4 regions of the Citrobacter sedlakii genome follow, and region 2 is predicted to be linked to each of the others. Evidence: predicted binding sites of a transcription regulator. Region 2 holds the regulator's gene; each other region holds the start of a gene.

Region 1 (7,686 bases), 1.5 Mb from region 2:
CCTGACGGGGCAGGTGTCGATTGGACTGGCGCCGGGAACGGCGGCCTCGTCGGTGACCATGCCGCTGCTCCAGGCCGTACGCGCGGAACTGCCTGAAGTACTGGTTTATTTACATGAAAACAGCGGCGCAGTGCTCAACGATAAGTTACTCAGCGGTCATCTGGATATGGCCGTATTGTATGAGCGTTCACCGCTGGCGGGTATTTCCAGCCAGCCACTGCTGAAAGAAGATCTGTTTCTGGTCGGCACCCGTGATTGCCCTGGCCCGAGTGTCGACCTCACCGCCGTCGCTCAGATGAATCTGTTCCTGCCGCGCGACTACAGTGCCGTGCGTTTGCGGGTCGATGAGGCTTTTTCACTGCGTCGTTTAACCGCGAAGGTCATCGGAGAGATAGAATCGATCGCCACCCTGACTGCCGCGATTGCCAGCGGAATGGGGGTCACCGTATTGCCGGAATCCGCTGCGCGTTCATTATGCGGTGCGGCAAACGGTTGGATGGCGCGGATCACAGCGCCGTCCATGAATCTGTCGTTGTCGCTGAATATATCGGCACGAGGCAGTTTGTCGCCACAGGCGCAGGCGGTGAAAGAGATCCTGCTGTCATTGGTCAGTAGCCCGGCACTGGCAAATCGCGAGCTGCAACTGGTCAGTTAGGCCTTATTCTCTGACGGAATAAGTTGCGGGTTTTTATTATTTGTTATGCCGGACGTCAGACTTTAACAATAGCGTAATGTCTGATGTTTCCGGAGCAACACGTGAATTTCCAGCAGCTAAAAATTATTCGGGAGGCGGCCCGTCGGGATTTCAACCTGACCGACGTTGCCAATATGCTGTATACCTCGCAGTCAGGCGTCAGTCGACATATTCGGGAACTGGAGGATGAGTTAGGCATCGAAATTTTTATCCGCAGGGGAAAGCGTCTTCTAGGCATGACCGAACCGGGTAAGGCGCTGTTAGCGATCGCTGAGCGGATCCTTAATGAAGCCAGTAACGTCCGGCGTCTGGCGGATCTGTTTACCAACGACACGTCCGGTGTGCTTACTGTCGCCACAACCCATACCCAGGCGCGCTATAGTCTGCCAGACGTGATCAAAGCGTTCCGCGATATTTTTCCGGAAGTTCGTCTGGAGTTGATTCAGGGCACGCCACAGGAAATTGAAACCTTACTGCACAATGGTGAGGCGGACATTGGTATCGCCAGCGAGCGGCTGAGTACCGATCCGCTATTGGTCGCATTTCCGTGGTTTCGCTGGTATCACAGCCTACTCGTGCCTGTCGAACATCCGCTGACGCAGTCCTCTCCGCTCACGCTTGAGGCCATCGCACAGTGGCCGTTGATTACTTACCGTCAGGGCATTACCGGGCGTTCGCGTATTGATGAGGCGTTCGCACGTAAGGGATTGCTGACGGATATCGTGCTTAGCGCGCAGGATTCCGACGTAATTAAAACCTACGTCGCACTGGGGTTGGGCATAGGTCTCGTGGCTGAACAGTCCAGCGGCGTGCGGGAAGAGGGGACGTTGGTGCGCCTGGATACCCGGCATCTCTTCGACGCGAATACCGTTTGGCTGGGGTTGAAACGCGGGCAGTTACAGCGCAATTACGTCTGGCGATTTATTGAGTTATGTAACGCGGGCCTGTCGGTTGAGGAGATTAAACGGCAGGTGATGGAACCGGACGAGGTAGTGATTGATTACCAGATATAAAGCAAAAAGCCCGCTAAAAAGCGGGCTTCTTTAAATCTGGCTCCTCTGACTGGACTCGAACCAGTGACATACGGATTAACAGTCCGCCGTTCTACCGACTGAACTACAGAGGAATCGTGTGAACGAGGCGCATAATACTGGCCACACTACAGCGTGTCAACTGTAAAATTAACACGCTTTTTCAATTGGTTAATTAATCCTCAAAACAATGAATTAATGAACCTGCGAAGGTGGAGGCGCGTCCTCTTCCTGGCTGTCGCGTAGCCGTTGCAGCGGGTCCTGCTGATAGAACTGGCAAAACCGTTGCCAGAGTGCAGGGAAGCGTGGGGCGAAAAGCTCCGGCGCGCTGAAAAAGTACTCCGACAAAACAGCAAAACACTCGGCGGGATCGCTCGCTGCGTAAGCGTCGATGCTTGATGCTGTTTCGCCCACCAGATCAATTTCATCCTGAATATTGTTCATTGCCGCGTGCAGGTCATGCTCCCAACTGGCCACTTCGCGCAGTGGGATGAGCGGAATGCCACTGGCGCGATCGCCGTTACGCATGTCCAGCTTGTGCGCCACTTCGTGAATGATCAAATTGAAACCGGAAGCATCGAAGGAGTCCTGAATATCCAGCCAGTTCAGGATAATCGGCCCTTGCTGCCAGCTTTGTCCAGACTGCACGACCCGCTGGTTATGCACCAGACCAATGTCGTCTTCCCATTCATCATCGACGACAAACGGAGCAGGGTAGATGAGCACCTCATGGAAACCATCGAGCCATTCGATCCCCAATTCCAGCACCGGAAGACAAAAAAGCAGGGCAATACGCGCGCTTTTCAATGCGTCGAGTTCGAATCCCTGAAGTGCGACCAGCCTTTTTTGCTGTAAGAATCGTTCCGCCAGCGCGATCAGTCTGGCTTGTTCCTGCGCGGTTAGGGTCATCAGCAAGGGGATAGCGAGGGCTTCCTCCCACTGAGCGGACGCATTTTGCGCGTTATCTTGTGCTTTCCAGGGCCACTTTATCATCGTTTTGCTCGCAAACTCGTCACTTGAACAAAATTGAAGGGACAGGGTCTGTTAAAATGCCAAATTACCTGGCATCATGGCAACCATCAAAACGGAGAGATGCCGGAGCGGCTGAACGGACCGGTCTCGAAAACCGGAGTAGGGGCAACTCTACCGGGGGTTCAAATCCCCCTCTCTCCGCCACTATTCAAGCACTTACCCCACCCGCTGTCAGTGACGCAACTCTCGTTGAGCAAAATGAATTGACGAACTCACGTTTTTTACGCCTTGATGTGCGTCATGTTTTTCTACCGTGTCTGGACAATTTCGGACATATCAAAGACGTGAGACTGGTATAGCAGGCAACAAAAAGCCCGCCAGAGGCGGGCTTGGGTGAGACGGTGGGATTAGAACTGATACACTAAACCCACTGCAACGATATCATCGGTTGCGATACCGTTATCCGCGTAGAAGTTATCGTCTTCGTCCAGCAGGTTGATTTTGTAGTCAACGTAGGTGGACATGTTTTTGTTGAAGTAGTAAGTCATACCCACGTCAACGTATTTCACCAGATCTTTGTCGACATAGCGCCAGTGACCACGATGAATATCCTGGCCGCCTAAGTCGACGCCTTTAGATTGCAGGTACGCGATAGACGGACGCAGACCGAAGTCGAACTGATACTGTGCGACAACTTCGATGTTTTGGGTCTTGTTAGCGATGCCGCCTTCAAAATCTTCACCACTTCCGTAAGAAGTCATATTGCGGGTTTCTGCATACATGGCTGCCAGATAAACGTTGTTAGCATCGTATTTCGCGCCAACGGTCCAGGCTTCAGCCGTTTCGCCGCCAGCATATTTGTTAGCCTGACTGCGATCGCCATAACCGCGACGAACCTGATTATCGGTACGATCGGAAGTAGAGTAAGCAGCCCCCAGGCTCAGCCCGAAGTCAAAGTCGTAAGACGCGGACATACCGAAACCGTCGCCATTCTCACGTGCCAGTTTACGTTTGCCGCCATTACCTGTGCCTTCACCTGAACCCGGGTTTTCATTGTTACCCTGATACTGCAGCGCAAAATTCAGACCGTCTACCTGTCCAAAGAAACCGTTATTACGGTAGGTGGCAACGCCATTGGTACGTCCGGTCATGTAGACATCGGTCTGCGACCAGGTATCACCGCCGAACTCCGGCAGCATATCGGTCCATGCTTCAACGTCGTAAACCACACCGTAATTGCGACCGTAGTCGAAGGTGCCATTCTGACCGAAGCCTAAACCCGCGAAACCCAGACGGGTCCAGGAGTTAGCGCCTTCGCCTTCAGTGGTATTTGCCTGGATATTGTATTCCCACTGACCGAAGCCCGTTAACATGTCGTTAATCTGCGTTTCGCCTTTGAAGCCTAAACGCGCATAAGACATATCGCCGTCGTTACCCGTGTCATCAGAGAAATAGTGCAGACCATCAACTTTGCCGTACAGGTCCAGTTTATTGCCGTCTTTATTATAGATTTCCGCTGCATTTGCTGCGCCCGCAACCAATAATGCCGGGACAAGCATTGCCAATACTTTTCTTTTCATTATGTATTCCCTTATGATAATAACCATCATGAATAAGTGCTTTTTTCACGAAAGCACATTTGGATACTATTCTAAAGAGTTCATTTTATTTTAAATATTACATGTAACAAATGTATTTAAAATATTTCAATATGTGTCTAACAGGGAATTTAAAATTCATTATATATGAGTCGATTACAATGTATTCATGATTGTTATCTATTTATATCAGATAGTTATTGGTTTTTGAGGTTGATTTTTACAATGAATGTTTTATGCCTTCTCAAACACGACGCTTCAGGGGATAAGCATAAAAAAAACCGACATAAATGCCGGTTGTAAATGAGGGGGTAAATAAATGATAAAAAGGCTAATAACCTAAGGATAATGCCATGTTTGATCTAAAGTGAAAAGGGAGGGGATAAAGCACGATTATTATTATTGTCATCAATGTATTCACTCGGAATAAACCTGACAAAAGCGGTAAAATAGGGTTGATATGCGAGATTTTCAGGCGCATGGGTAATTTGCGCCGGATCAAAACATATGCAAAATAAATGGTTGGTTTTTAGACAATCACCTCCACGCCCGCATAATGTGACTATACTCACAAACAGTTAAGTGAAATTTTTTCTGCATCAGATCACAAAACTGGAGATTTCTTTGAGTCGTCTGGAAGTAAACGCAAGCCGTAGCCTGGGGGGCAAACTGGCGCTGTGGGTATTTTATGTCTTTTGCCTCTATTTCATCTGGGCAATGTTGCATTATGTATGGGTTATCAGTCATGTCGAATCTGCTCCGGTTGCCGGATTCGACAGCAGCCCCGGTTCAACCAGCGGGAAATGGCTGGGGGCGTTGCTCGGCTTTGTAGTGCTAAGCGTCGTGGGTGCCATTCTCGGCGCTATCGCCTGGTATACGCGCCCACGCACCTCGTCAGAGTGAACGCGGCGCTAAAAATTGCTACTGTAGCGGTTTCAAACGCACGGGAGGCAATGTGGATCTTCAGCACTGGCAGTCACAATTTGAAGCGTGGTTAGTGAACCACCATAACCAACAGGACGCCGCCCACGATATCTTCCATTTCCGCCGGGTCTGGGCGACTTCTCGTCAGCTCAGTCGTGGGCTGGCTGTGGATGAACTCGTGGTACTGACGGCCTGTTATTTTCATGACATTGTCAGTCTTGCTAAAAATCATCCTGAACGCCACCGCTCGTCTGTCCTTGCTGCCGCTGAAGCGCGCCGTATTCTTATTCATGACTTTCCCGGCTTCCCGGCATCACGGTTAGCGGGGGTTTGTCACGCCATTGAAGCCCATAGCTTCAGCGCCAATATAGCCCCTGTTACCCTGGAAGCGAAAATCGTACAGGACGCCGACCGGCTTGAAGCGCTGGGGGCGATTGGCCTGGCGCGTGTCTTCGCCGTTTCGGGTTCGTTAGGCGCGGCGCTGTTCGATGCGGAAGATCCGCTTGCCCGGCGGCGAGCGCTCAACGATAAACAGTTCGCGCTCGATCACTTCCAGACCAAACTGCTGGCGCTGCCCAACACCATGCAAACCGCCCGGGGGAGGGAACTGGCGCGACACAACGCAGATTTCCTGGTGACCTACATGGCGAAGCTCAGCGCCGAGCTGAAAGGCGAGTATGCGTCGCTGGACGCCACGGTGATTGCGGCGTTTAGCCCCAACCACGCGTGACGCCAAATTTATGTTACTCTCACATCACTCTTTTTTGGCCGGTTAAAGATATGCAGCACACTCTCTCAGTAGCGGACTCGCTGATTCCTGCGACAGACAATAGCGCGGAGTCGATACAGGCGATGCTGGCGAAGTTAATGGAAATCTATGATGTCAAAACGCTGGTGGCGCAGCTGAACGGGGTTGGCGAACACCACTGGAGTCCGGCCATCTTAAAGCGTGCGGTGGCGAACGCCTCGGTCTGGCACCGGCTGAGTGAACGTGAAGCGGCGCATTTGCGTACGTTGCTTCCCGCGCCGCCAGCGCATCATCCCCATTATGCTTTTCGCTTTATCGATCTTTTTGCGGGCATAGGCGGGATCCGCCGCGGGTTTGAAGCGATCGGCGGGCAGTGTGTTTTTACCAGCGAATGGAATAAACATGCGGTACGCACGTATAAAGCTAACTACTACTGCGACCCGGACAGCCATCACTTTAATGAAGATATCCGCGATGTCACGCTGAGCCACCGCGAAGGCGTGAATGACGCTCAGGCGGCAGAGCACATTCGCCAGCATGTGCCGGAACACGATGTACTCCTGGCGGGCTTCCCCTGTCAGCCGTTTTCTCTGGCTGGCGTGTCGAAGAAGAATGCGCTCGGTCGCGCTCACGGTTTCGCCTGCGATACGCAGGGCACGCTGTTCTTTGATGTCGTGCGCATCATTGACGCGCGGCGTCCGCCGATCTTTGTGCTGGAAAACGTGAAAAACCTGAAAAGCCACGATCAGGGTAAAACGTTCCGCATCATTATGCAGACGCTTGACGAGCTGGGTTATGACGTGGCGGATGCAGAGGACAATGGCCCTGACGATCCGAAGATCATTGATGGCAAACATTTTCTGCCTCAGCACCGCGAACGCATTGTGCTGGTTGGGTTTCGCCGCGAACTCAACCTCAAGGGCGATTTTACCCTGCGGGACATCACCACGCGTTATCCGCAGCGGCGTATCACCCTTGGCGAACTTCTTGAACCTGTCGTTGAGGCGAAATATGTTCTGACGCCTGTGCTGTGGAAGTATCTCTACCGCTATGCGAAAAAACATCAGGCGAAGGGGAACGGTTTTGGTTATGGCATGGTATACCCGACCAACCCGGACAGCGTCACGCGAACGCTGTCCGCTCGTTACTACAAAGACGGCGCGGAAATTCTGATCGATCGCGGCTGGGATATGGCGAAAGGCGAAGCCCATTTCGACGATCCGCAAAACCAGCAGCATCGTCCGCGTCGCTTAACGCCCAGAGAGTGCGCTCGGCTGATGGGCTTTGAATCGCCGCAGGGATACCAGTTCCGCATTCCGGTTTCCGATACCCAGGCCTATCGTCAGTTTGGCAACTCGGTCATCGTGCCGGCCTTTGCCGCGGTGGCGAGCCTGCTGGAGGAGAAAATCAAAGCCGCTGTCGCCCTGCGTCAGCAAGGGATGGCCAGTGGCGGACGTTCACGATAAGGCCACGCGCAGTAAAAACATGCGGGCCATAGCGACCCGCGATACCGCTATTGAAAAACGTCTTGCCGCGCTGCTGACGGAACAGGGGATCGCCTATCGCGTGCAGGATGCCGGGCTGCCGGGGCGGCCTGACTTTGTGATCGACGATTATCGCTGCGTCATTTTCACCCACGGCTGCTTCTGGCATCAGCACCACTGCTATCTGTTTAAGGTGCCGGCGACGCGGACCGCGTTCTGGCTGGAAAAAATTGGC
Region 2 (7,686 bases):
GCTGGAACAGACCTTCATTGAATACGGGCAGACGGGCAAAGGCCAGTCGCGCAAATATCTGCATACCTACGACGAAGCCGTACCCTGGAATCAGGTGCCTGGCACCTTCACGCCCTGGCAGCCGCTGCCGGAGCCGACCGACATCCTGTTTTATGAAGGGCTGCACGGCGGCGTGGTGACGCCACAGCATGAGGTGGCGCGCCATGTGGATTTGCTGGTGGGGGTTGTGCCCATCGTCAACCTGGAGTGGATCCAGAAACTGATCCGTGACACCAGCGAGCGTGGACATTCCCGCGAGGCGGTGATGGACTCCGTGGTGCGCTCAATGGACGATTACATCAACTACATCACGCCACAGTTTTCCCGTACCCACATCAACTTCCAGCGGGTCCCGACGGTGGATACCTCAAACCCATTCGCCGCACGCGGCATTCCCTCGCTTGATGAGAGTTTTGTGGTGATACATTTCCGCAATCTCGAAGGCATCGATTTCCCCTGGCTGCTGGCGATGCTGCAAGGTTCGTTTATTTCTCACATCAATACGCTGGTGGTACCGGGCGGCAAAATGGGCCTGGCGATGGAACTGATCATGCTGCCGCTGGTACAGCGCCTGATGGAAGGCAAGAAGATCGAATAAGCCTCAATGGCGGCTGGCCCGATTGTGCCATAAGGCAGTCGAGCGCAGCGCCATCAGGTAAAAATTATCAGGCGGCAATGACTTCATACGAGTGGGTAATATTCACCGCTTTTTCCAGCATCAGCGCCACGGAACAATACTTTTCGGCGGAAAGATCCACCGCCCGCGCCACCGCGGCGTCTTTTAAATCATGCCCCGTCACGATGAAATGCAGATTGATGTGGGTAAACAGGCGCGGCGCTTCTTCACGACGCTCGGAGGTCAGTTTTACTTCGCAATTGGTCACATCCTGACGTCCTTTTTGCAGAATGGAGACCACGTCGATAGCGCTACAGCCGCCCGCGGCCATTAACACCATTTCCATCGGGCTGGGCGCTTTATCTCCCGAATTGCCGTCCATCAGGATCTGGTGTCCGGAAGCTGACTCGCCCAGGAAGGTTAACCCTTCAACCCATTTCACACGCGCTTGCATATTTTTTTACTCCAGTGCGTCAATTTTCCTGACAGATTACGCGTACATAACAATTCTCGCAACGGAAGGCGACCTGCGTCATGCTGAAGCGAGACACCAGGAGACACACGGCTAAAGCTATGCTAAAACAGTCAGGATGCTACAGTAATACATTGACGTACTGCATGTATGCAGAGGACTTCACATTAAAGGCTGCTGTCCGTTATTGACAGCCTCTTCCCAGGAAGCGGGAAGCACATTTTTGCAACCCCAGAGACAGCGCCGTTTTCTGGCTCTGGAGACAGCTTATAACAGAGGATAATCGCGCATGGTGCTTGGCAAACCGCAAACAGACCCGACTCTCGAATGGTTCTTGTCTCATTGCCACATTCATAAGTACCCGTCGAAGAGCACGCTAATTCACCAGGGTGAAAAAGCAGAAACGTTGTACTACATCGTTAAAGGCTCTGTGGCAGTGTTGATTAAAGATGAGGAAGGTAAAGAAATGATCCTTTCTTATCTGAATCAGGGTGATTTTATTGGCGAACTGGGCCTGTTTGAAGAAGGCCAGGAACGTAGCGCATGGGTACGTGCTAAAACTGCATGTGAAGTGGCTGAAATTTCCTACAAGAAATTCCGCCAGTTGATCCAGGTGAACCCGGATATTCTGATGCGTCTCTCTTCCCAGATGGCTCGCCGCCTGCAGGTCACATCAGAGAAAGTCGGTAACCTGGCCTTCCTTGACGTGACCGGTCGTATCGCCCAGACGCTGTTGAACCTGGCGAAACAACCCGATGCAATGACCCACCCGGACGGTATGCAGATCAAAATTACCCGCCAGGAGATTGGCCAGATCGTTGGCTGCTCTCGCGAAACCGTTGGTCGTATCCTGAAGATGCTGGAAGATCAAAACCTGATCTCCGCGCACGGTAAGACCATCGTCGTTTACGGCACTCGTTAATCCCGTCGGAAATGGCGCGTTACCTGGTAGCGCGCTATTTTTGTTTTCCCGATGTGGCGCAGACTGATTTATCACCCTGAGATCAACTACGCACTACGTCAGACGCTGGTGCTCTGTTTGCCCGTGGCCGTCGGCCTGCTGATAGGCCAACTGCATCTGGGCCTGCTTTTCTCCCTCGTTCCCGCCTGCTGTAACATTGCCGGGCTTGATACGCCGCACAAGCGCTTCTTCAAGCGTCTGGTCATTGGCGCCTCGCTGTTTGCCGGGTGTAGCCTGGCGATGCAACTGTTGTTGGCGCAGGCGGTACCGTTACCGCTGATTCTGACCGGGTTGACGCTGCTCCTCGGCGTCACCGCGGAGTTAAGCTCGCTTCACGCCCGTCTGCTTCCCGCTTCGCTGATCGCCGCAATTTTTACCCTCAGTCTGGCGGGAAATATGCCAGTGTGGGAGCCGCTGCTGATCTATGCGCTGGGGACATTGTGGTATGGACTGTTTAACTGGTTCTGGTTCTGGTTGTGGCGCGAACAGCCGCTGCGCGAATCGCTAAGCCTGCTGTATCGCGAACTGGCAGATTACTGCGAAGCGAAATACAGCATGCTGACCCAGCACACCGATCCGGAAAAAGCCCTACCGCCGCTGTTGGTGCGCCAGCAGAAAGCGGTTGACCTGATCACCCAGTGCTACCAGCAAATGCATATGCTGTCGGCGCATCACAATAACGATTACAAACGGATGCTGCGCGCCTTCCAGGAAGCGCTGGATCTGCAAGAACATATCTCGGTCAGCCTGCACCAGCCGGAAGAGGTGCAAAAACTGGTCGAGCGCAGCCACGCCGAACAGGTGATCCGCTGGAACGCGCAAACCGTCGCCACGCGTCTGAGGGTGTTGGCGGATGACATTCTGTACCATCGCCTGCCCACGCGCTTCACCATGCAGAAGCAAATCGGCGCGCTGGAAAAGATCGCCAATCAACATCCGGATAACCCCGTCGGGCAGTTTTGCTACTGGCATTTCAGCCGTATAGCCCGCGTGCTTCGCACCCAGCGTCCGCTCTATGCGCGCGATCTGATGGCGGATAAACAGCGGCGGCTTCCGCTGCTACCGGCGCTGAAAAGCTATCTGTCGCTGAAGTCTCCGGCGCTGCGCAACGCCGGACGCATTAGCGTCATGCTGAGTATCGCCAGCCTGATGGGTACCGCGCTGCACCTGCCGAAGCCGTACTGGATCCTGATGACGGTACTGTTCGTGACGCAAAATGGCTACGGCGCAACGCGCGTACGCATTCTGCACCGTTCGGCCGGAACGCTGGCGGGACTTATCGTCGCGGGCGTGACGCTGCACTTTCATATCCCCGAAGGGTATACGCTGCTTTTAATGCTCTTCGTCACCCTGGTGAGCTATCTGATTATCCGCAAAAACTACGGCTGGGCGACGGTGGGGTTTACCGTCACGGCGGTGTACACCCTGCAACTGTTAACCCTGAACGGCGAACAATTTATCATTCCGCGGTTTGTCGATACGATCATCGGCTGTCTGATCGCCTTCGGCGGCACCGTCTGGCTGTGGCCGCAGTGGCAAAGCGGTCTGTTGCGCAAAAATGCCCACGACGCGCTGGAGGCGGACCAGGAGGCGATCCGCCTGATCCTCAGCGACGATCCGCAGGCGACGCCGCTGGCATACCAACGAATGCGCGTCAACCAGGCCCACAACACGCTGTTTAACTCGCTGAATCAGGCCATGCAGGAACCGGGATTTAATACGCATTATCTGGAAGATATGAAGCTGTGGGTCACCCACAGCCAGTTCATTGTCGAGCATATCAACGCGATGACCACCCTGGCGCGAGAACATACAATGCTGACACCTGATCTGGCCCAACGATATCTGCAATCGTGTGAAATTGCGCTCCAGCGTTGTCAGCAGCGGCTGGAATATGACGGGCCGGGCAGCTCTGGGGATGTAAATATTCTTGAGGCGCCAGAGATGCTCTCCCACGGGCCATTGAGCACGCTGGAACAGCATCTCCAGCGTGTGCTGGGGCATTTAAATACCATGCATACCATTTCGTCGGTGGCCTGGCGCCAGCGACCGCACCACGGGATCTGGCTCAGCCGCCGGTTGCGCGATATGAAAGGCTGACGCTCTATGCGGCCTATTCGCTTACGACTTTCGCGACGGCTTGCGCGAAACGCTGCATTCCTTCGTCGATATCCGCCTCTTCCACCACCAGCGAGGGAGCAAAACGCATCACCTCAGGGCCAGCGTTGAGCACCATCACCCCCGCCTCCGCTGCCGCATACAGGAAATCACGCGCGCGCCCCTTATACTGCGGCTTCAGTTCGGCGCCAATCAACAGGCCCATGCCGCGAATGTCGCTGAAAACGTCAAAGCGTTCATCGATCTGTTGCAGATGCTGAACAAATCTCTGCCGCTTCGTCTGCACCCCACTTAACACGGCTGGCGTACTGATGATATCGAACGCCGCCTCCGCAACCGCACAGGCCAACGGGTTACCGCCATAGGTAGAACCATGCGAGCCCACGTGAAATGCCGAAGCGATATCCTGGGTGGTCAGTACCGCACTTACCGGAAAACCGCCGCCCAACGCCTTCGCGCTGGTCAGAATGTCCGGCGTCACGCCATAGTGCATATAAGCGAACAGATCGCCGGTGCGTCCCATGCCGCTTTGTACTTCATCAAACACCAGCAGCGCCTGATGCTCGTCGCACAGCTTGCGCAGGCCTTGCAGGAATTCCGGCGTCGCCGCCAGCACGCCGCCTTCGCCCTGTACCGGCTCGACCACTACTGCGCAGGTGTGATCGTCCATCACCGCGCTGACGGCATGGAGATCGTTAAAGGGCACGTGAATGATATCGGCCGGTTTTGGGCCGAAACCATCGGAATACTTCGGCTGACCGCCCACGGAAACGGTAAACAACGAACGACCGTGGAACGCATTATGGAAGGCGATAATTTTGGTTTTGAAGGGGCTATGGCGGACGCATGCATAATGACGCGCCAGTTTAAACGCCGTTTCGTTGGCTTCCGTCCCGGAGTTCATGAACAGCACGCGCTCGGCAAAGGTGGCGGCGATAAGTTTCCGTCCCAGACGCAGCGCCGGTTCGTTGGTGAATACGTTACTGGTATGCCAGAGCGTTTCGCCCTGCGCTTTCAGCGCTTCCACCAGCGACGGGTGGCAATGACCGAGCGCGGTAACCGCAATCCCTCCGGCAAAATCGACATAGTCTTTGCCCTGCTGGTCCCAGACCCGGCTGCCTTTACCTTTCACCGGGATAAAGTCCGCCGGTGCATAAACTGGCAGAATGACTTCATCGAAAGTTGCGCGAGTTACTGCCGTTTGTTCAGTTGCCATCTCATGCCCATCCACTTATGCAAAAAACAATGTGAAATAATAATCACAAAATATGCATAAAAAATCACTAAATGGCAACCATAAATCATCGGTTAAGGAAATTAGCCAACAGTTGATGCCCCTGCTCGCTGAGAATACTCTCCGGATGGAACTGAACGCCCTCCAGATCCCAGGTCGTATGGCGAATCCCCATGATCTCCTGCGCCTCGCTCCAGGCGGTGACCTCGAAGCAAGCGGGCAGCGTGGCAGGATCAACAATCAGCGAATGGTAACGGGTTACCCTTAACGGGTTGGCTAATCCCTGAAACACCCCCTGCCCGTTATGGCGGACAGGCGAGGTTTTGCCGTGCATCACCTTCGCCGCGCGGACAATCGTTGCGCCGAAGGCCTGCGCCATCGCCTGATGCCCAAGACAGACGCCAAGCATTGGCAGTCGCCCGGCGTAATGGCGAATCGCCGCCAGCGAAATGCCAGCGTCATCAGGCGTACAAGGGCCGGGGGAGATGACGATTTTTTGCGGGCCAAGCGCGTCAATCTGCGGCAGCGTCAGCTCATCATTGCGCTTAACCAGCACATCCGCGCCCAGCTCGCAAAAGTACTGGTAAAGATTCCAGGTAAACGAATCGTAGTTGTCGATAAGCAGGATCATGGCGGCTCCGGTACAAGAAAACCGCGCTATTCTACTCAGTTTCCTCGACTTCGCTTACCCCTTTCCGAAATATCGCCTCCAGCGCGCTAAGGTCACCCATCGCCCCTTCCTGATTCGCCTGGTTCCAGCGATCGACCGGAATATCCCGCCAGTGCAGTAAATAGCCCGCGTGGATGGCCAACTGTTCAAAGAAAATACGCTGCGCCATACCACTGCCGATGCGGAACGGGTGCAGTACGTTGATCTCACAATAGTAATGCGCCAGGCGATTCACAAACTTCTCTTTGGGCAACCCAACCAGATACCCTTCTTCTTCCAGATCCTGCATCAGGGCGTTGCCTTCTTTCTCGATATACGCGAAATGGCAAAAGCGGGTATCGCCCTGATAAATATCGACCTCGCGCAATTGCCCTGCCCAGTCGAAAACATCCTGGTACAGCTGGCGATGGAGGGCGCATAAATGCGGTAGCCCTCGCTTCAGCGGACCAAGCTCAATGGTTGCCGCCCGCAGCGCCGTCAGCTCCCATGCCGCCTGCGTCAGCCGCTCCGCCTGGCGGATCCCCAGTCGGTTACGCATGACGTTCAGACCGGGGTAAAGATACGGATCGCGATCGTCGCCGATTTTAGCGCTCATAGTGCCTCCGGAGTTCGTCAAGGCGTGCCAGCGCCTCTGGCGCGGTTAACGTGACTAGCGGGCTGTCGACGCCCTCAAGGCGTCGGCTGGCCTGAAAATTGGTATTGCGCTGCTGCTCCCAGAGCCGGGATTTCTGTCTGTCGGTGAGTTTTTTCACTTTACGCCTCCCTGATAGTCTCGTGTCTGCCAAGTATAAGCGGCAAAACGCGGTTACGCAGGAAGGGGAAACAGGCGCGGGCATGAAACACCCGCGCCGAAAGGGATTACGGCAGGACTTTTGCGGAGAGGATAACGACCGGTTTTGTCGGCACATTCTGGTATGGACCCACATCTTTGGTCTGAACCTGAGAGATCTTATCGGCAACATCCATCCCTTTCACAACTTTACCAAAGACGGCGTATCCGAAGTCGCGCTGGCCGTGATCGAGAAAGGCGTTGTCGGCGACATTGATGAAGAACTGGCTGGTGGCGCTGTCCTTGTCTGCGGTACGCGCCATCGCAATGGTGCCTCGGGTATTACGCAGACCGTTGTCGGCTTCGTTTTTGATCGGCGGATTCGGCTTCTTCTGCTGCATCTGCTCGTTGAACCCACCACCCTGAATCATAAAGCCTGGGATCACGCGGTGGAACGTGGTGTTGTTATAGAACCCGCTGTTCACGTAATCGACAAAGTTCTGCACTGATACTGGCGCTTTCTGGCTGTTCAGTTCCAGTTCAATATTACCGGCAGAGGTTGTCAGCAGAACGTGCGGATCCCCTTTCGCCGCCAACGCCGCAGGAGAGAGAGCAGAAAGGGCGAAAACAGCTGCGACAGCCGCCAGGGTCGATTTGAGCATGAGAATTCCTTAACGAGAGCGGTAACAAAAAGCAAGTGCTTTGATTCTAAAGAGGCTTCAGAGACAAGGCCATCCCTTTACCTATTTTTACTTACCAGAAACATCTGTAACTTACTGACCGCCAGGCTATGCGTGATTTTGATCA
Region 3 (7,686 bases), 1.3 Mb from region 2:
TACGGTCCTCAATCTTCCCGATATTCCGGGCGGCAAGAAGCTGATTTATAACGGCGTCACGATGCCGCTGACGGCGATCGCTGATTTCGCGGAAAAAGGCAAAACCGATCCGTTGTTTCGTGAACTGGCGCGTCTGGTTGAAGAGACGCACGGTATCTGGAACGAAAAGGCTGAGAGATTCCTGCTGGCGCAATTTGGCGTGGACGTAGGGGAGGCTGCTGCATGATCTCTCTGACATGGCCGCTATTTCGCACAACGGAACGGGCGGCGCTGGCAGCCTGGCCGCAAACCGGATGCGGCGACAAAAACCGGATCGATGGTCTCGCGGTCAGCGCGATGCGACAGGCTCTGAACGAGGTGGCTATCCGTGGGAGAATTGTCATTGGCGAGGGGGAAATCGATTGTGCGCCGATGTTATGGATCGGTGAGGAGGTCGGAACAGGCAGCGGGCCGGAGGTGGATATCGCTGTCGATCCTATTGAAGGAACCCGTATGGTCGCAATGGGGCAGAGCAATGCGCTGGCGGTCATGGCTTTCGCCCCGCGCGGCAGTTTGCTTCACGCACCTGACATGTATATGAAAAAGCTGGTTGTTAATGCCCAGGCAAAAGGCGCGATCGATCTGGCGCTTCCGTTAGCCGACAATTTACGCAATGTGGCGGCGGCGCTGGGAAAACCGCTGGATCGCTTACGCATGGTCACGCTGGACAAACCCCGGCTTCATCCGGCGATTGCCGAGGCAACACAGCTCGGCGTAAAGGTTTTTGCCCTGCCCGATGGCGATGTGGCGGCCAGCGTTCTGACCTGTCTGCAGGACAATCCGTATGACCTGATGTATACGCTCGGCGGTGCGCCGGAAGGGGTGATTTCCGCTTGTGCGGTCAAAGCGCTCGGGGGCGATATGCAGGCAGAGCTGATCGACTTTTGTGAAGCGAAAGGCGATACCGCAGATAATCGCGTGATTGCTGTCCGTGAACGACAACGCTGTGCGGAGATGGGCGTCGAGATTAACCGCGTCTATGCGATCGACACGTTAGTAAAGGGAAATGACATTCTCTTTAGTGCAACGGGCGTGACGGGGGGCGACCTTCTGAAGGGGATCCAACAGGTTGCGAAGGGTGTGCGCACGCAAACTTTACTGATCGGCGGCGCGGATCGAACGTGTAATATAATAGACTCTCTGCATTCATGGTGATTTATCGGGACACAAATGACGACGCTGACAGAAGACGATGTGCTTGAGCAACTGGACGCTCAGACCAATTTACTTTCGTTTATGACGACGGCACATGACATTTTGCTTCAGGGCATTAAACGCTTTCTGCCGTCGCTGTTTGTCGATAATGATGAAGAGATCGTGGAGTATGCAGTGAAGCCGTTACTCGCGCAGAGTGGGCCGCTTGATGATATCGACGTTGCGTTACGCCTGATTTATGCGTTGGGAAAAATGGAAAAATGGCTGTATGCCGACATCACCCATTTTTCCCAGTTTTATCGCTACCTTAAGGAACAGGACACGATCCCGGGCTTTACGGATGACATCACCTGGGATTTCGTCAGTAACGTAAACAGTATTACCCGTAATGCAACCTTATATGGCGCGCTTGAGTCGATGAAGTTTGCCGACTTCGCCACCTGGTCCGAGGTTCGCTTTACCGGCATGATCAAGACGGCGATGACGCTGGCGGTAACGACAATTTTAAAGGAATTAATGCCGTGAAAATCGGACTGACGGTTAATGGGCTGGACGTTACCGCGCATTACCACGACGATGAAATTGAAATCGTCCATAAACCCCTGTTGCGACAGCTGGCGAAAATAAACGCTGCGCATACTGGACAACGAACCCTTATTTTTCTCTGCGCCCCTCCCGGGACCGGCAAATCCACGCTAACCACATTTTGGGAGTATCTCTGTCAACAGGACGCCAGTCTGCCAACGATCCAGACTCTGCCGATGGATGGCTTTCATCATTACAACGCGTGGCTGGAGGCGCATAACTTGCGAGCCAGTAAAGGCGCGCCGGACACCTTTGACGTGGATAAACTGGCGCGCAATCTGCGTCAGATCAGGGAAGCGGAAGGCGCCTGGCCGCAGTACGATCGGCAAACCCATGAGCCGGTTGAAAATGCCATCCCGGTAACCGCGCCGTTGGTGATTGTTGAAGGAAACTGGCTTTTGCTGAAGGAACCGCGTTGGCAGGCACTGGCGGAGTTTTGCGATTATTCGATCTTTATACGCGCACCGGAAGAGGCGCTTCGATCGCGCCTGATCGCCCGTAAACTGGCGGGAGGATCGTCTCAGGGTGATGCCGAAGCATTCTATGAACGCACTGATGGGCCGAACGTGCGTCGGGTTCTGCAAAACAGTCGATCGGCCGACCTTACGTTAGTCATGACGCCGACAGGTGAGTATCGGCTCTGCTAAGAGGGCCGCCTGGCGTACGATTCCTGGAATCGGCGCCGGGGCAACCGCTATTACTCCTGGGTGGAATAATTTCTGCGAACCAGGGGCGTGAAATGTGATGTAAGTCATATAGCTGGCTTAATCAACTGGACAATCATTCCTTTTATTCCTCGTTTCGCTTATTCTAGCTGAAGCGTTTCAGTCGATTAAATGTTCGACAAATAATCAATCAGTCGCAGTTTGCGACAGGTAAGGTTTCCCTGAACGATGCGCTGGATTACTCTGTCAGCCACATCTGAATCAGGATAGCCTTGCAGGAGATCTATGACCGTACGCGTAGCGATTAATGGCTTCGGTCGCATCGGACGTAACGTGGTTCGCGCTTTATACGAATCCGGACGTCGGGCGGAAATCACCGTGGTGGCCATCAACGAACTGGCGGATGCCGCAGGCATGGCGCATTTGTTGAAATATGACACCAGCCATGGACGTTTTGCATGGGACGTTCGCCATGAGCGCGAGCAGCTCATTGTCGGCGACGATTCGATCCGCATCCTGCATCAGCCTTCGCTTGCCGCGTTGCCCTGGCGTGAACTGGGCGTTGATATTGTCCTCGACTGCACGGGCGTATACGGCAGCCGCGAACACGGCGAAGCGCATATCGCCGCAGGCGCGAAGAAAGTGCTCTTTTCACATCCTGGCAGCCACGATCTCGACGCCACCGTTGTGTTTGGCGTCAATCAGGATCGCCTGCGGGCACAAGACCGCATTGTGTCAAACGCGTCCTGCACGACGAACTGCATCATTCCCGTCATCAAATTATTAGATGATGCCTATGGCATCGAGTCTGGTACGGTGACCACAATACACTCCGCCATGCACGATCAGCAGGTTATCGATGCATACCATCCTGACCTGCGGCGTACGCGTGCGGCGAGTCAGTCGATCATTCCGGTCGATACCAAACTGGCGGCAGGCATTACCCGTATTTTTCCGCAGTTTAACGATCGTTTTGAGGCCATTGCGGTGCGTGTTCCCACGATAAACGTCACGGCAATCGACTTAAGCGTCACGGTGAAGAAACCGGTAAAAGCCAATGAAGTCAACCAGTTGCTGCAAAAAGCGGCACAAGGTGCATTTCATGATATAGTTGACTATACGGAATTACCGTTGGTCTCAGTAGATTTTAACCATGACCCGCACAGCGCCATCGTCGATGGCACACAAACGCGAGTCAGTGGTGGGCACCTGATAAAGACGCTGGTCTGGTGCGATAATGAATGGGGCTTTGCTAACAGAATGCTCGACACCACGTTAGCCATGGCCGCTATTGGTTTCAGGTAAAGCGCGTAAGCGCTTGCAAAACTTTAAGAATCAACGAGAGGATTCACCATGTCTGTAATCAAGATGACCGATCTGGATCTTGCTGGTAAACGCGTTTTCATCCGTGCGGATCTGAACGTGCCAGTTAAAGAAGGGAAAGTAACCAGCGACGCGCGTATCCGTGCTTCCCTGCCGACTATCGAACTGGCGCTGAAACAGGGTGCGAAAGTGATGGTCACTTCCCACCTGGGTCGTCCTACCGAAGGCGAGTACAACGAAGAATTCTCTCTGCTGCCGGTTGTTAACTACCTGAAAGACAAACTGTCCAACCCGGTTCGTCTGGTTAAAGATTACCTGGACGGCGTTGAAGTGGCGGCCGGTGAGCTGGTGGTTCTGGAAAACGTTCGCTTTAACAAGGGCGAGAAGAAAGACGACGAAGCGCTGTCCAAAAAATACGCGGCGCTGTGCGACGTGTTCGTCATGGACGCATTTGGTACGGCTCACCGTGCGCAGGCGTCTACTCACGGTATCGGCAAATTTGCTGACGTAGCCTGTGCCGGCCCGCTGCTGGCGGCTGAACTGGACGCGCTGGGTAAAGCGTTGAAAGAACCGGCTCGTCCGATGGTCGCTATCGTCGGCGGTTCTAAAGTCTCTACCAAACTGACGGTACTGGACTCCCTGTCCAAAATCGCTGACCAGCTGATCGTGGGCGGCGGTATCGCCAACACCTTCGTTGCCGCTCAGGGCCACAGCGTAGGGAAATCCCTGTACGAAGCTGACCTGGTTGACGAAGCAAAACGTCTGCTGACCACCTGTGATATCCCGGTGCCGACTGACGTTCGCGTTGCCACCGAGTTCTCTGAAACCGCCGCGGCTACGCTGAAATCTGTCTCTGACGTGAAAGAAGACGAGCAGATCCTGGACATCGGCGACGCGTCTGCACAGCAACTGGCTGAGATCCTGAAGAATGCGAAAACCATTCTGTGGAACGGTCCGGTCGGCGTATTTGAATTCCCGAACTTCCGTAAAGGGACTGAAATCGTGGCTAACGCTATTGCAGACAGCGAAGCGTTCTCTATCGCTGGCGGCGGTGACACTCTGGCGGCTATCGATCTGTTCGGTATTGCAGACAAAATCTCCTACATCTCCACTGGCGGCGGCGCATTCCTCGAATTCGTGGAAGGCAAAGTTCTGCCAGCCGTAGCGATGCTCGAGGAGCGCGCGAAGCAGTAAATTTGTTCAGGCGGGGAAACCCGCCTGTTTTTCAGCGCGCTGAAAGGCCCGCTCCCCCGTTTTAACGGTCGAAGATACAGAAACAGGACTCGCAACATGTCTAAAATTTTTGATTTCGTAAAACCTGGCGTTATCACTGGCGATGACGTACAGAAAGTTTTCCAGGTAGCTAAAGAAAACAACTTTGCTCTGCCAGCAGTAAACTGCGTCGGCACCGACTCCATCAACGCCGTTCTGGAAACCGCTGCAAAAGTGAAAGCGCCGGTTATCGTTCAGTTCTCCAACGGTGGCGCTTCTTTCATCGCGGGCAAAGGCGTAAAAACTGACGTTCCTCAGGGCGCTGCTATCCTGGGTGCGATCTCCGGTGCGCATCACGTTCACCAGATGGCTGAACACTACGGTGTTCCGGTTATTCTGCACACCGACCACTGCGCGAAGAAACTGCTGCCGTGGATCGACGGTCTGCTGGACGCGGGTGAGAAACACTTCGCGGAGACCGGTAAACCGCTGTTCTCGTCTCACATGATCGACCTGTCTGAAGAGTCTCTGGAAGAGAACATCGAAATCTGCTCCAAATACCTGGCGCGCATGTCCAAAATCGGCATGACCCTGGAAATCGAACTGGGCTGCACCGGCGGCGAAGAAGACGGCGTGGATAACAGCCACATGGACGCTTCCGCTCTGTATACCCAGCCGGAAGACGTTGATTACGCGTACACCGAACTGAGCAAAATCAGCCCGCGTTTCACCATCGCGGCTTCCTTCGGTAACGTACACGGCGTTTACAAGCCGGGTAACGTGGTTCTGACCCCGACCATCCTGCGCGACTCTCAGGAATACGTTTCTAAGAAACACAACCTGCCGCACAACAGCCTGAACTTCGTTTTCCACGGCGGTTCCGGTTCTACTGCTCAGGAAATCAAAGATTCCGTAAGCTACGGTGTTATCAAAATGAACATCGATACCGATACCCAATGGGCAACCTGGGAAGGTGTTCTGAAGTACTACAAAGATAACGAAGCGTATCTGCAGGGTCAGCTGGGTAACCCGAAAGGCGAAGATCAGCCGAACAAGAAATACTACGATCCGCGCGTATGGCTGCGTGCAGGCCAGACTTCCATGATCACCCGTCTGGAACAGGCTTTCAAAGAACTGAACGCGGTAGACGTTCTGTAATTTCAGCCTCGCAGATTGTTGAAATGGCTTCCTTCGGGAAGCCATTTTTTTGTCCGTCAGCCGGAGGGGGCTATCACCTCATCCGTCCCGTGAGGTGATAGCGTGCATCCTGCACACAGACATTATCGCGTCACGCAGGTTCCTTTTTCGCCAGCCAGGATCTGCGGCGCATCTTTGAGCGCGCCAATAAAGGCCGCATTCCCGCTCTGCTTGACAAACTGGATCACGGCGGCGGCTTTCGGGCCCATCGCGCCGTCCGGCGCAGCGAAGGGAGCCAGTTCCTCTGGCGTGACGTGACGCAATGCCCGCGCTTGCGGCGTGCCCCAGTGCTCATACACCGCGTCGGCATCGGTGAGGATCAGCAAATGATCGGCGTCGAGAGTACATGCCAGCACCGCTGCCGTTAAATCTTTGTCGATCACCGCTTCGGTTCCCCGATAGCTATCCCCCTGCGCCACAACCGGGACGCCGCCTCCGCCGCAGCAGATTACCGTATGGCCTGCCGCCAGCAGCGTTTGAATAGCATCACCGTCGACAATGTTTTTTGGCGCTGGGGAAGGTACAACCCGACGAATGTGCTGACCGTCGGCTTTTATCGTCCAGCCATAACGCTTCTCCAGTTCGGTCTGCTGTTCGGGAGGATATACCGGCCCAATGTATTTGCCGGGCGTGGCGAACGCCGCGTCATCAGGATCGACTTCCACGCGCGTCATCAGCGTCGTTACGGGCGTTCCGCCTGCACATTGCGTTAATGCCTGGGCAATAGCGACGCCGATCATGCCCTGGCTTTCAGCCACCAGAATATCCAGCGGCCAGGCGGGAGAGCCGGTGTACGCCGCATTTTGCAGCGCCAGTAAACCCACCTGCGGTCCGTTGCCATGAACAATCACCAGCTGATAGTCACGCGCCAGGCTTGTCACGGTTTGTGCAAAAAGCTCAATGCTCCGCTGCTGATTCTCCGCGCTCAAAACCTCTCCGCGCTGCAAAAGCGCATTGCCGCCCAGAGCAATAACCAGTTTCTTTTTCATTTTAGCCTCAATAAATAAATTATCTCGCGGCAAAAATAGCGGTATTGAGAACGGATATTGTGATTGCGTCGACAAAGCTGTTACCCCAAAAAATATCTGATTAATGCATCACGTGTTTATTTAAAATCCTTTAAAAATGATTATTAGATATTTTTTAATAATTAAGACGCCAGTCCCCAGTAATTTATAACAATGAGTTTTGTGTGACTTTGTTCAAAAGAAAAGGGGGATTTGCCCGATAAGGTAATGACAGTTTAAACATCAATCCTCATCGTTTGGGGAATTTAATACCGGGAGACAGTTTATGTCTGGTTCATGTGAAGTGACTGATGTCACAAATAAAAAAGGAATACCGGCCTGGTGGGTCACTATTTTCCTGTTCTGGCTGGGATGGATTTTTATGTATGCCGACCGGACAATATTGAATCCGGTTATGGGCGAGCTGGAAAAAGAGTTTGGCCTGAGCGGAACGCAATTAGGTATTCTCAACTCGGTGTTCTATTTTTCTTATGCGTTATTAC
Region 4 (7,686 bases), 340 kb from region 2:
ATCACCAGCAGCCGCAGTTCCGCCAGCTTTCCACGCTCTGCCAGCCACACGATACTATGCTTAATCTGCGCGTTATCGCGACCGGTAAGCCGCCTGTGGCATTCGCTGCTCCAGGCTTTAAGGTCGAGCATCACGCCTTCACACACGGGCAGCAGTTTCAGCCAGCCGGTTTCGCTGAGTTGCCCGTTGCTGTCCACCAGGCAACTCAGCGATGCCAGTTGCGGATCGCCTTTCATCGCGGTGAACAGTTCAAGGATAAACGGCAGCTGGGTCGTGGCTTCGCCGCCGCTAACGGTAATGCCTTCAATAAACGGCGCGGCCTTGCGGATGTGGGTCAGCATCTGGTCAACGCTCATGCTCTGCGCCATCGGCGTCGCCTGTTGTGGACACATCTTCAGACAGGTGTCGCACTGCTGGCAATGTTCGGCGTGCCAGATGACTTTTCCATCGCTGACGCTCAGCGCCTGATGTGGACACTGCGCCACGCACTCGCCGCAGTGGTGACAGCGTCCCATCGTCCATGGATTGTGGCAGTTTTTACAGCGCAGATTACAGCCCTGTAAAAACAGGGCCAGACGACTTCCGGGCCCGTCAACGCAGGAGAAGGGGATCAGCTTACTGACTGAAGCGCATCTGCTGTTCATGACCGATCACCCGGGGTTGTCGTTCCAGAATACGCGTATTGCGCGCGGCCTCTTCACCCAGCCAGGTGGTATTGGTACGGGAACCTTCAGCGCGATACTTTTTCAGATCCGACAGGCGCACCATGTAGCCAGTCACCCGGACCAGATCGTTGCCGCTGACGTTAGCGGTAAATTCGCGCATCCCGGCCTTAAACGCGCCGAGGCACAACTGCACCAGCGCCTGTGGATTGCGTTTGATGGTTTCGTCCAGGGTCAGTATGTCGCTGATCCCGGAATGATAATGGACGTGATGCGGCGCGACGGCTTGCAGATGGCTGATCGGGTCTGGCTCGTCGCCATAGGGCAGACGCGCGCCCGGCGTGGTGCCAACGTCAGAGCTAATCCCTGACTGTGCATGCAGCATTGCGCGCTGCTTCCAGCCATATTTTACCGGCGTATTCTCGACAAATTCCGCCAGTTGAGCGCTGATGCGATAGCCCAGTTCGTTAGCCGCTTCCGCTTTTCCGTAGCGCGCACGCATGCCCGCTTTTTCGCACAGCAGGTTTACCGCTTCCGCCAGACCGTACATACCGAACATGGGTACAAAACGTTGTGGATCGATCAGTCCTTCCTGCACGAGGAAGCTATTCTCAAAGAAATGTGATTTTTCATAGAGGAATTCACATCGGGCATCAATGATGGCGATTTGCTGGCGGCAATAGTAAGGAAGCGCATTTGTGAAGAAGTCATCAACAGAGCTGCTGCGCTCCGCCACGGCCTTCAGGTTAAGACGCACCAGCGTGCTACCGCCGCCTCCAAGCGGCAGCGAGTTGTAACAGCTCACCACGCCGTACTGCCCTTTTGTGAAAATTTTATCATTCACCGGGCCATTGGAAATATGCGGCTTACTGCATTCACAAATGTTTTCTGCTACCGCCAACAGCAGATTGTCCGGAGTGACGTCTGGATCGTAGATAAAGGTCAGATTTGGCGCAACCTGCTTTAGCTCTGCGTCAGCACGTAAAATCGCCCGGGTAATGGGAGTATCGGCAGGACCGATATTGGCATGCATAAACGCGTCTGGCAGGGTTCTGTCGAGATAGCGCCAGAAACGTTTTATTCGAATATCGATCGCGTCTTGTGTTAGAATTTTAACATAGGGTTGCAACAGCGCATCAAGCTGACCGAGGTAAACCGGCATGGAGGTTACCGACGGCACATGATGATAAAGGATGGTCAGTAACGACAGCGCATCGTCCAGATCCTGCGCGCCTTCCAGTTCCAGCCAGGCGGAGCCATTGCGCAGAAAACGGGCGTAATCGGGGAGCACATAGCGGGGCTTGAACGGCGCGTGGCCTTCAAACATATCGCAAATGACCCCGTCGTCCAGCGCCTGGCGCGCCCCGGCGGGCAGCGCGGGATAAGGCAAATTGTTTTCGGCCTCCAGCGCCAGAAAGTGCCGTTTTTGCTCCGGGCTCAGCACCGGGCTGGTGACGATTTGCTGGCAGCGCTGTTGCAGCGCGGTTTCGTTGCTCGTGGTCATCGTGATTCCTTTTTATGCCGAAGGGCGTGCGGGCATTGTAGAAAGAAGCGCTGACGCGGCTTTTGATCCTGATGCGCCTGTGCGAAGAAGATCGCGGCAGAAGAGGTCATTTATTTGAATTTGATCTCATTACAGTAATGCAAATTTGTACGTAGTTTTCATTAACTGTGATGTATATCGAAGTGTAATCGCGGGTGGATGTTAGAATACTAACAAACCCGCAAGGTGAGAATTGATACGGCGATGCCGTTGGAGAATGTTATGAGCGATTTAACTGCAAGCAGCCTGCGTGCCCTGAAACTGATGGATCTGACTACCCTGAATGATGACGACACCAATGAAAAAGTGATCGCGTTGTGTCATCAGGCGAAAACCCCGGTCGGCAACACCGCCGCCATCTGCATCTACCCGCGTTTCATTCCCATTGCGCGTAAAACCCTGAAAGAGCAGGGCACCCCGGAGATCCGCATCGCGACCGTCACCAACTTCCCGCACGGCAACGACGACATTGAGATCGCCGTGGCGGAAACCCGCGCCGCGATCGCGTATGGCGCAGACGAAGTTGACGTGGTGTTCCCGTACCGCGCGCTGATCGCCGGTAATGAGCAGGTCGGCTTTGATCTGGTGAAAGCCTGTAAAGACGCGTGCGCGGCGGCAAACGTGCTGCTGAAAGTGATCATCGAAACTGGCGAACTGAAAGAAGAGGCGCTGATCCGTAAAGCGTCTGAAATCGCTATCAAAGCCGGGGCTGATTTCATTAAAACCTCTACCGGTAAAGTGCCGGTCAACGCAACCCCGGAAAGCGCGCGCATCATGATGGAAGTGATCCGTGATATGGGCGTCGAAAAAACCGTGGGCTTTAAACCTGCGGGCGGCGTACGTACGGCGGAAGACGCGCAGAAATTTCTGGCGATTGCCGACGAGCTGTTTGGCGCTGAGTGGGCGGATTCCCGTCACTACCGCTTCGGCGCGTCGAGCCTGCTGGCCAGCCTGCTGAAAGCGCTGGGTCACGGCGACGGTAAGAGCGCAAGCAGCTACTAAGATTTGAATTGCCGGGCGACGCGTAGCGAGCCCGGCCTGGTTTGAGGAGGTTACCGTGTTTCTCGCACAAGAAATTATTCGTAAAAAACGTGATGGTCTTGCCCTGAGCGACGAAGAGATCCGCTTCTTTATCAACGGCATTCGTGACAACACCGTCTCTGAAGGACAGATTGCTGCCCTGGCGATGACCATTTTCTTCCACGATATGTCGATGCCTGAGCGCGTGTCGCTGACCATGGCGATGCGAGATTCAGGAACCGTTCTGGACTGGAAAAGCCTCAACCTTAACGGCCCGATTGTGGACAAACACTCCACCGGCGGCGTGGGTGACGTGACGTCGCTGATGCTTGGTCCTATGGTGGCAGCCTGCGGCGGCTACATTCCGATGATCTCCGGGCGCGGCCTGGGCCATACCGGCGGTACGCTCGACAAGCTGGAAGCCATTCCGGGCTTCGATATCTTCCCGGATGACAACCGCTTCCGCAAAATTATTAAAGACGTTGGCGTGGCGATTATCGGCCAGACCAGCTCTCTGGCGCCGGCAGACAAGCGTTTCTACGCGACCCGCGATATCACTGCAACCGTAGATTCGATCCCGCTGATTACCGCCTCGATTCTTGCCAAAAAACTGGCGGAAGGTCTGGACGCGCTGGTGATGGATGTGAAGGTGGGCAGCGGCGCGTTTATGCCAACCTATGAACTCTCTGAGGCGCTGGCCGAAGCGATCGTTGGCGTCTCCAACGGCGCGGGCGTGCGCACCACCGCACTGCTGACGGACATGAACCAGGTGCTGGCTTCCAGCGCCGGTAACGCTGTCGAAGTGCGTGAAGCCGTGCAGTTCCTGACGGGCGAGTATCGCAACCCACGCCTGTTCGACGTGACTATGGCGCTGTGCGTGGAGATGCTGATCTCCGGCAAGCTTGCCAAAGATGATACGGAAGCCCGCGCGAAGCTTCAGGCGGTGCTGGACAACGGCAAAGCGGCGGAAATTTTTGGCCGCATGGTGGCGGCGCAGAAAGGCCCGACCGACTTCGTGGAAAACTACGCGAAATACCTGCCAACCGCGATGCTCAGCAAAGCGGTGTATGCCGATACCGAAGGCTTCGTCAGCGCGATGGATACCCGCGCGCTCGGCATGGCGGTGGTCTCGATGGGCGGCGGTCGTCGTCAGGCATCCGACACCATTGATTACAGCGTCGGCTTCACCGATATGGTCCGTCTGGGCGACAGCGTTGATGGCCAACGTCCGCTGGCGGTGATTCATGCCAAAGATGAAACCAGCTGGCAGGATGCGGCGAAAGCGGTCAAAGCGGCAATTATCCTTGACGACAACGCGCCTGAAATTACACCAACGGTCTATCGTCGTATTACCGAATAGCGGTATACTGATCTGATCGCTTTTTTACAGCGCAGATGTATGGAGAACAATATGAAACGTGCATTTATTATGGTGCTGGACTCCTTTGGTATTGGTGCAACGGAAGATGCCGATCGCTTTGGCGATGTAGGCGCCGATACTCTGGGACACATCGCAGAAGCCTGTGCTAAAGGCGAAGCGGATAACGGTCGCAAAGGCCCGCTGAATTTACCGAACCTGACCCGCCTGGGTCTGGTGAAAGCCCATGAAGGCTCAACCGGAAAAATCGCGGCCGGAATGGACGCGAATGCGGAAGTCATTGGCGCTTACGCCTGGGCGCACGAACTTTCTTCCGGTAAAGATACGCCGTCTGGTCACTGGGAAATCGCCGGGGTACCGGTGCTGTTCGACTGGGGCTACTTCTCGGATCACGAGAACAGCTTCCCGCAGGAACTGCTTGATAAGCTGGTGAAGCGCGCCAATCTGCCGGGCTACCTCGGTAACTGCCACTCTTCCGGTACTGTGATCCTGGACCAGCTTGGGGAAGAGCACATGAAAACCGGCAAGCCGATTTTCTACACCTCTGCTGACTCCGTGTTCCAGATCGCCTGCCACGAAGAGACGTTTGGTCTGGATAAACTCTACGAGCTGTGCGAAATCGCCCGTGAAGAGCTGACCGAAGGCGGCTACAACATTGGCCGCGTGATCGCGCGTCCGTTTATCGGCGACAAAGCGGGTAATTTCCAGCGTACCGGTAACCGTCACGACCTGGCCGTTGAGCCTCCTGCCCCCACCGTGCTGCAAAAGCTGGTCGACGAGAAAGGCGGTCAGGTAGTATCTGTGGGTAAAATCGCGGATATCTACGCTAACTGCGGCATCACCAAAAAAGTGAAAGCGACCGGTCTGGACGCGCTGTTCGACGCGACCGTCAAAGAGATGAAAGACGCGGGTGACAACACGATTGTCTTCACCAACTTTGTGGACTTCGACTCCTCCTGGGGCCACCGTCGCGACGTCGCAGGCTACGCTGCGGGTCTGGAACTGTTTGACCGCCGCCTGCCGGAGCTGATGGAACTGGTAGGGGAAGATGACATTCTGATCCTGACCGCGGATCATGGCTGTGACCCAACCTGGACCGGTACTGACCACACCCGTGAGCACATCCCGGTGCTGGTGTACGGCCCGAAAGTGAAACCCGGTTCACTGGGACACCGTGAAACTTTTGCGGATATCGGCCAGACCATTGCGAAATATTTTGGCACGTCTGACATGGAATATGGCAAGGCGATGTTCTGAGGTCATTGCCGGGCGGCGACTGCGCCTTACCCGGCCTACAACACCGTAGGCCCGGATCGCGCCGCGTCACCGGGCAAAAAATCAAATTAAAAGGAACTGAAAGATGGCAACTCCTCACATTAATGCAGAAATGGGTGATTTCGCTGACGTCGTATTGATGCCTGGCGACCCGCTGCGCGCGAAGCACATTGCAGAAACTTTCCTCGAGGACGTGCGTGAAGTGAACAACGTTCGCGGCATGCTGGGCTTCACCGGGACCTATAAGGGCCGCAAAATCTCCGTGATGGGCCACGGTATGGGGATCCCGTCCTGCTCCATCTACACCAAAGAGCTGATCACCGATTTCGGCGTGAAGAAAATCATCCGCGTCGGTTCCTGTGGCGCCGTGCGTCACGATGTCAAACTGCGTGATGTGGTCATCGGTATGGGGGCTTGCACCGATTCCAAAGTGAACCGTATCCGTTTCAAAGATCATGACTTCGCGGCGATTGCCGACTTTGATATGGTGCGTAACGCGGTTGATGCGGCAAAAGCGCTGGGCGTTGACGCGCGCGTAGGCAACCTGTTCTCTGCGGATCTGTTCTACTCCCCGGACGGCGAAATGTTCGACGTGATGGAAAAATACGGCATCCTGGGCGTGGAAATGGAAGCGGCGGGCATTTACGGCGTCGCGGCGGAATTTGGCGCGAAAGCGCTGACCATCTGCACCGTGTCTGACCATATCCGTACTCACGAGCAGACCACCGCCGCTGAGCGTCAGACCACCTTCAACGATATGATTAAAATCGCGCTGGAATCTGTTCTGCTGGGCGATAAAGCGTAATGCTCTTTCCTGCCCTTCTCCTGTAAGGGAGAGGGGCAGGGTGAGGCATCAGAACGCGCTTAACGCACTGCCTGCGCTATCCATGCCGACACGTCCCGTAATTCCTTTTCCTGCTCCGGGAAGTCTCCCCTCAACGCATCGCACTCCTGCTGCAATGTATCCGCCCGATACAAACACCCCTGCAAACGTGCTGCCAGCGCCTCTAATGGCGCGGGATTAAGACTGTCCGTGAACACCTGTGTGCGGGTGATATGACCTTTCTCTACGTCAAAATGCAGTTCCACGCCACCCCAGGTAAAGCGCTCATCCAGCAGATGAGAGAACGCTGGCGCCTGGCCGAAGTTCCACTCCCAACTGCTCTGGCGGGCAAAGGTTTCAGCAAAGTTGGGCAGATCCGGGGTTTTATCCGGCGAGATCACTTCCGCGTCAACGCGTTCGTTATAGTAAGTGAAGAAGGCTTCGCTGACTGCATGACAGACATGCTCATGCGTGATCCCAGGCAGTAGTTCGGTGAGGTTCGCCACGCGGGAGCGAACCGAGGTAATCCCTTTAGCCGCCAGCTTCTTTTTGTCCGGGTTCAGATAATTTGCCAGACGGCTGAGGTCGGCGTTCAGCAGTAGCGTGCCGTGGTGAAAGCCGCGATCTTTGGTTTCGCGATAGGCTGAACCTGAGACTTTACGATCGCCGTCCGGCGTTTTGACCACCAGATCGTTACGCCCGGAGGCCTCCGCCGTCACGCCGAGCGCATGGAGGGCGTTAAGAACAATTGAAGTCGAAATCGTTTTATCGTATTCCGGCTTGCCCGCCATAAAGGTAAAACAGGTATTGCCGAGGTCGTGGAACACCGCGCCGCCGCCGCTACTGCGACGCGCCAGGCGCACGTTGTCCTCTTCCATCCGTCGTGTGTTGCACTCTTTCCACGGATTTTGCGCACGGCCAATCACCACCGTATCCGCGTTGCGCCACAGGAAAAGCACGCGTTGGGTGGCGGGCATCTGGCGGA

What was found. The regulator CRP, encoded in region 2, controls carbon source genes, mostly activating them, when cyclic AMP is high. The targets are predictions, from matches to a motif close to ATGTGANNNNNNTCACAT.
Positions count from the first base shown of each region.
Region 1: the regulator CRP is predicted to act here: its motif matches at 4,852-4,869, upstream of drpB (cell division protein DrpB).
Region 3: the regulator CRP is predicted to act here: its motif matches at 2,519-2,536, upstream of epd (erythrose-4-phosphate dehydrogenase).
Region 4: the regulator CRP is predicted to act here: its motif matches at 2,279-2,296, upstream of deoC (deoxyribose-phosphate aldolase).

Region 1 is NZ_CP071070.1:1,892,686-1,900,371, forward strand. Features, by position in the region: gene nac (nitrogen assimilation transcriptional regulator NAC) at 1-655, shown strand, start outside; gene cbl (HTH-type transcriptional regulator Cbl) at 757-1,707, shown strand; tRNA gene JY391_RS08960 (tRNA-Asn) at 1,745-1,820, opposite strand; gene mtfA (DgsA anti-repressor MtfA) at 1,921-2,718, opposite strand; tRNA gene JY391_RS08970 (tRNA-Ser) at 2,812-2,901, shown strand; gene ompC (porin OmpC) at 3,105-4,277, opposite strand; gene drpB (cell division protein DrpB) at 4,929-5,198, shown strand; gene JY391_RS08985 (phosphohydrolase) at 5,251-5,949, shown strand; gene JY391_RS08990 (DNA cytosine methyltransferase) at 6,000-7,433, shown strand; gene JY391_RS08995 (very short patch repair endonuclease) at 7,414-7,686, shown strand, end outside.
Region 2 is NZ_CP071070.1:435,548-443,233, reverse strand. Features, by position in the region: gene JY391_RS02050 (phosphoribulokinase) at 1-637, shown strand, start outside; gene JY391_RS02045 (OsmC family protein) at 705-1,109, opposite strand; gene crp (cAMP-activated global transcriptional regulator CRP) at 1,417-2,049, shown strand; gene JY391_RS02035 (YccS/YhfK family putative transporter) at 2,101-4,188, shown strand; gene argD (bifunctional acetylornithine/succinyldiaminopimelate transaminase) at 4,202-5,422, opposite strand; gene pabA (aminodeoxychorismate synthase component 2) at 5,508-6,071, opposite strand; gene JY391_RS02020 (putative adenosine monophosphate-protein transferase Fic) at 6,103-6,705, opposite strand; gene ficA (FicA/YhfG family antitoxin) at 6,695-6,862, opposite strand; gene ppiA (peptidylprolyl isomerase A) at 6,969-7,541, opposite strand.
Region 3 is NZ_CP071070.1:3,868,714-3,876,399, reverse strand. Features, by position in the region: gene JY391_RS18460 (zinc-binding dehydrogenase) at 1-226, shown strand, start outside; gene glpX (class II fructose-bisphosphatase) at 223-1,194, shown strand; gene JY391_RS18450 (MltR family transcriptional regulator) at 1,210-1,719, shown strand; gene JY391_RS18445 (nucleoside/nucleotide kinase family protein) at 1,716-2,426, shown strand; gene epd (erythrose-4-phosphate dehydrogenase) at 2,730-3,749, shown strand; gene pgk (phosphoglycerate kinase) at 3,798-4,961, shown strand; gene fbaA (class II fructose-bisphosphate aldolase) at 5,058-6,137, shown strand; gene JY391_RS18425 (carbamate kinase) at 6,260-7,165, opposite strand; gene JY391_RS18420 (MFS transporter) at 7,470-7,686, shown strand, end outside.
Region 4 is NZ_CP071070.1:774,931-782,616, forward strand. Features, by position in the region: gene JY391_RS03685 (YjjW family glycine radical enzyme activase) at 1-644, opposite strand, end outside; gene JY391_RS03690 (YjjI family glycine radical enzyme) at 616-2,166, opposite strand; gene deoC (deoxyribose-phosphate aldolase) at 2,428-3,207, shown strand; gene deoA (thymidine phosphorylase) at 3,263-4,585, shown strand; gene deoB (phosphopentomutase) at 4,637-5,860, shown strand; gene deoD (purine-nucleoside phosphorylase) at 5,964-6,683, shown strand; gene lplA (lipoate--protein ligase) at 6,743-7,686, opposite strand, start outside.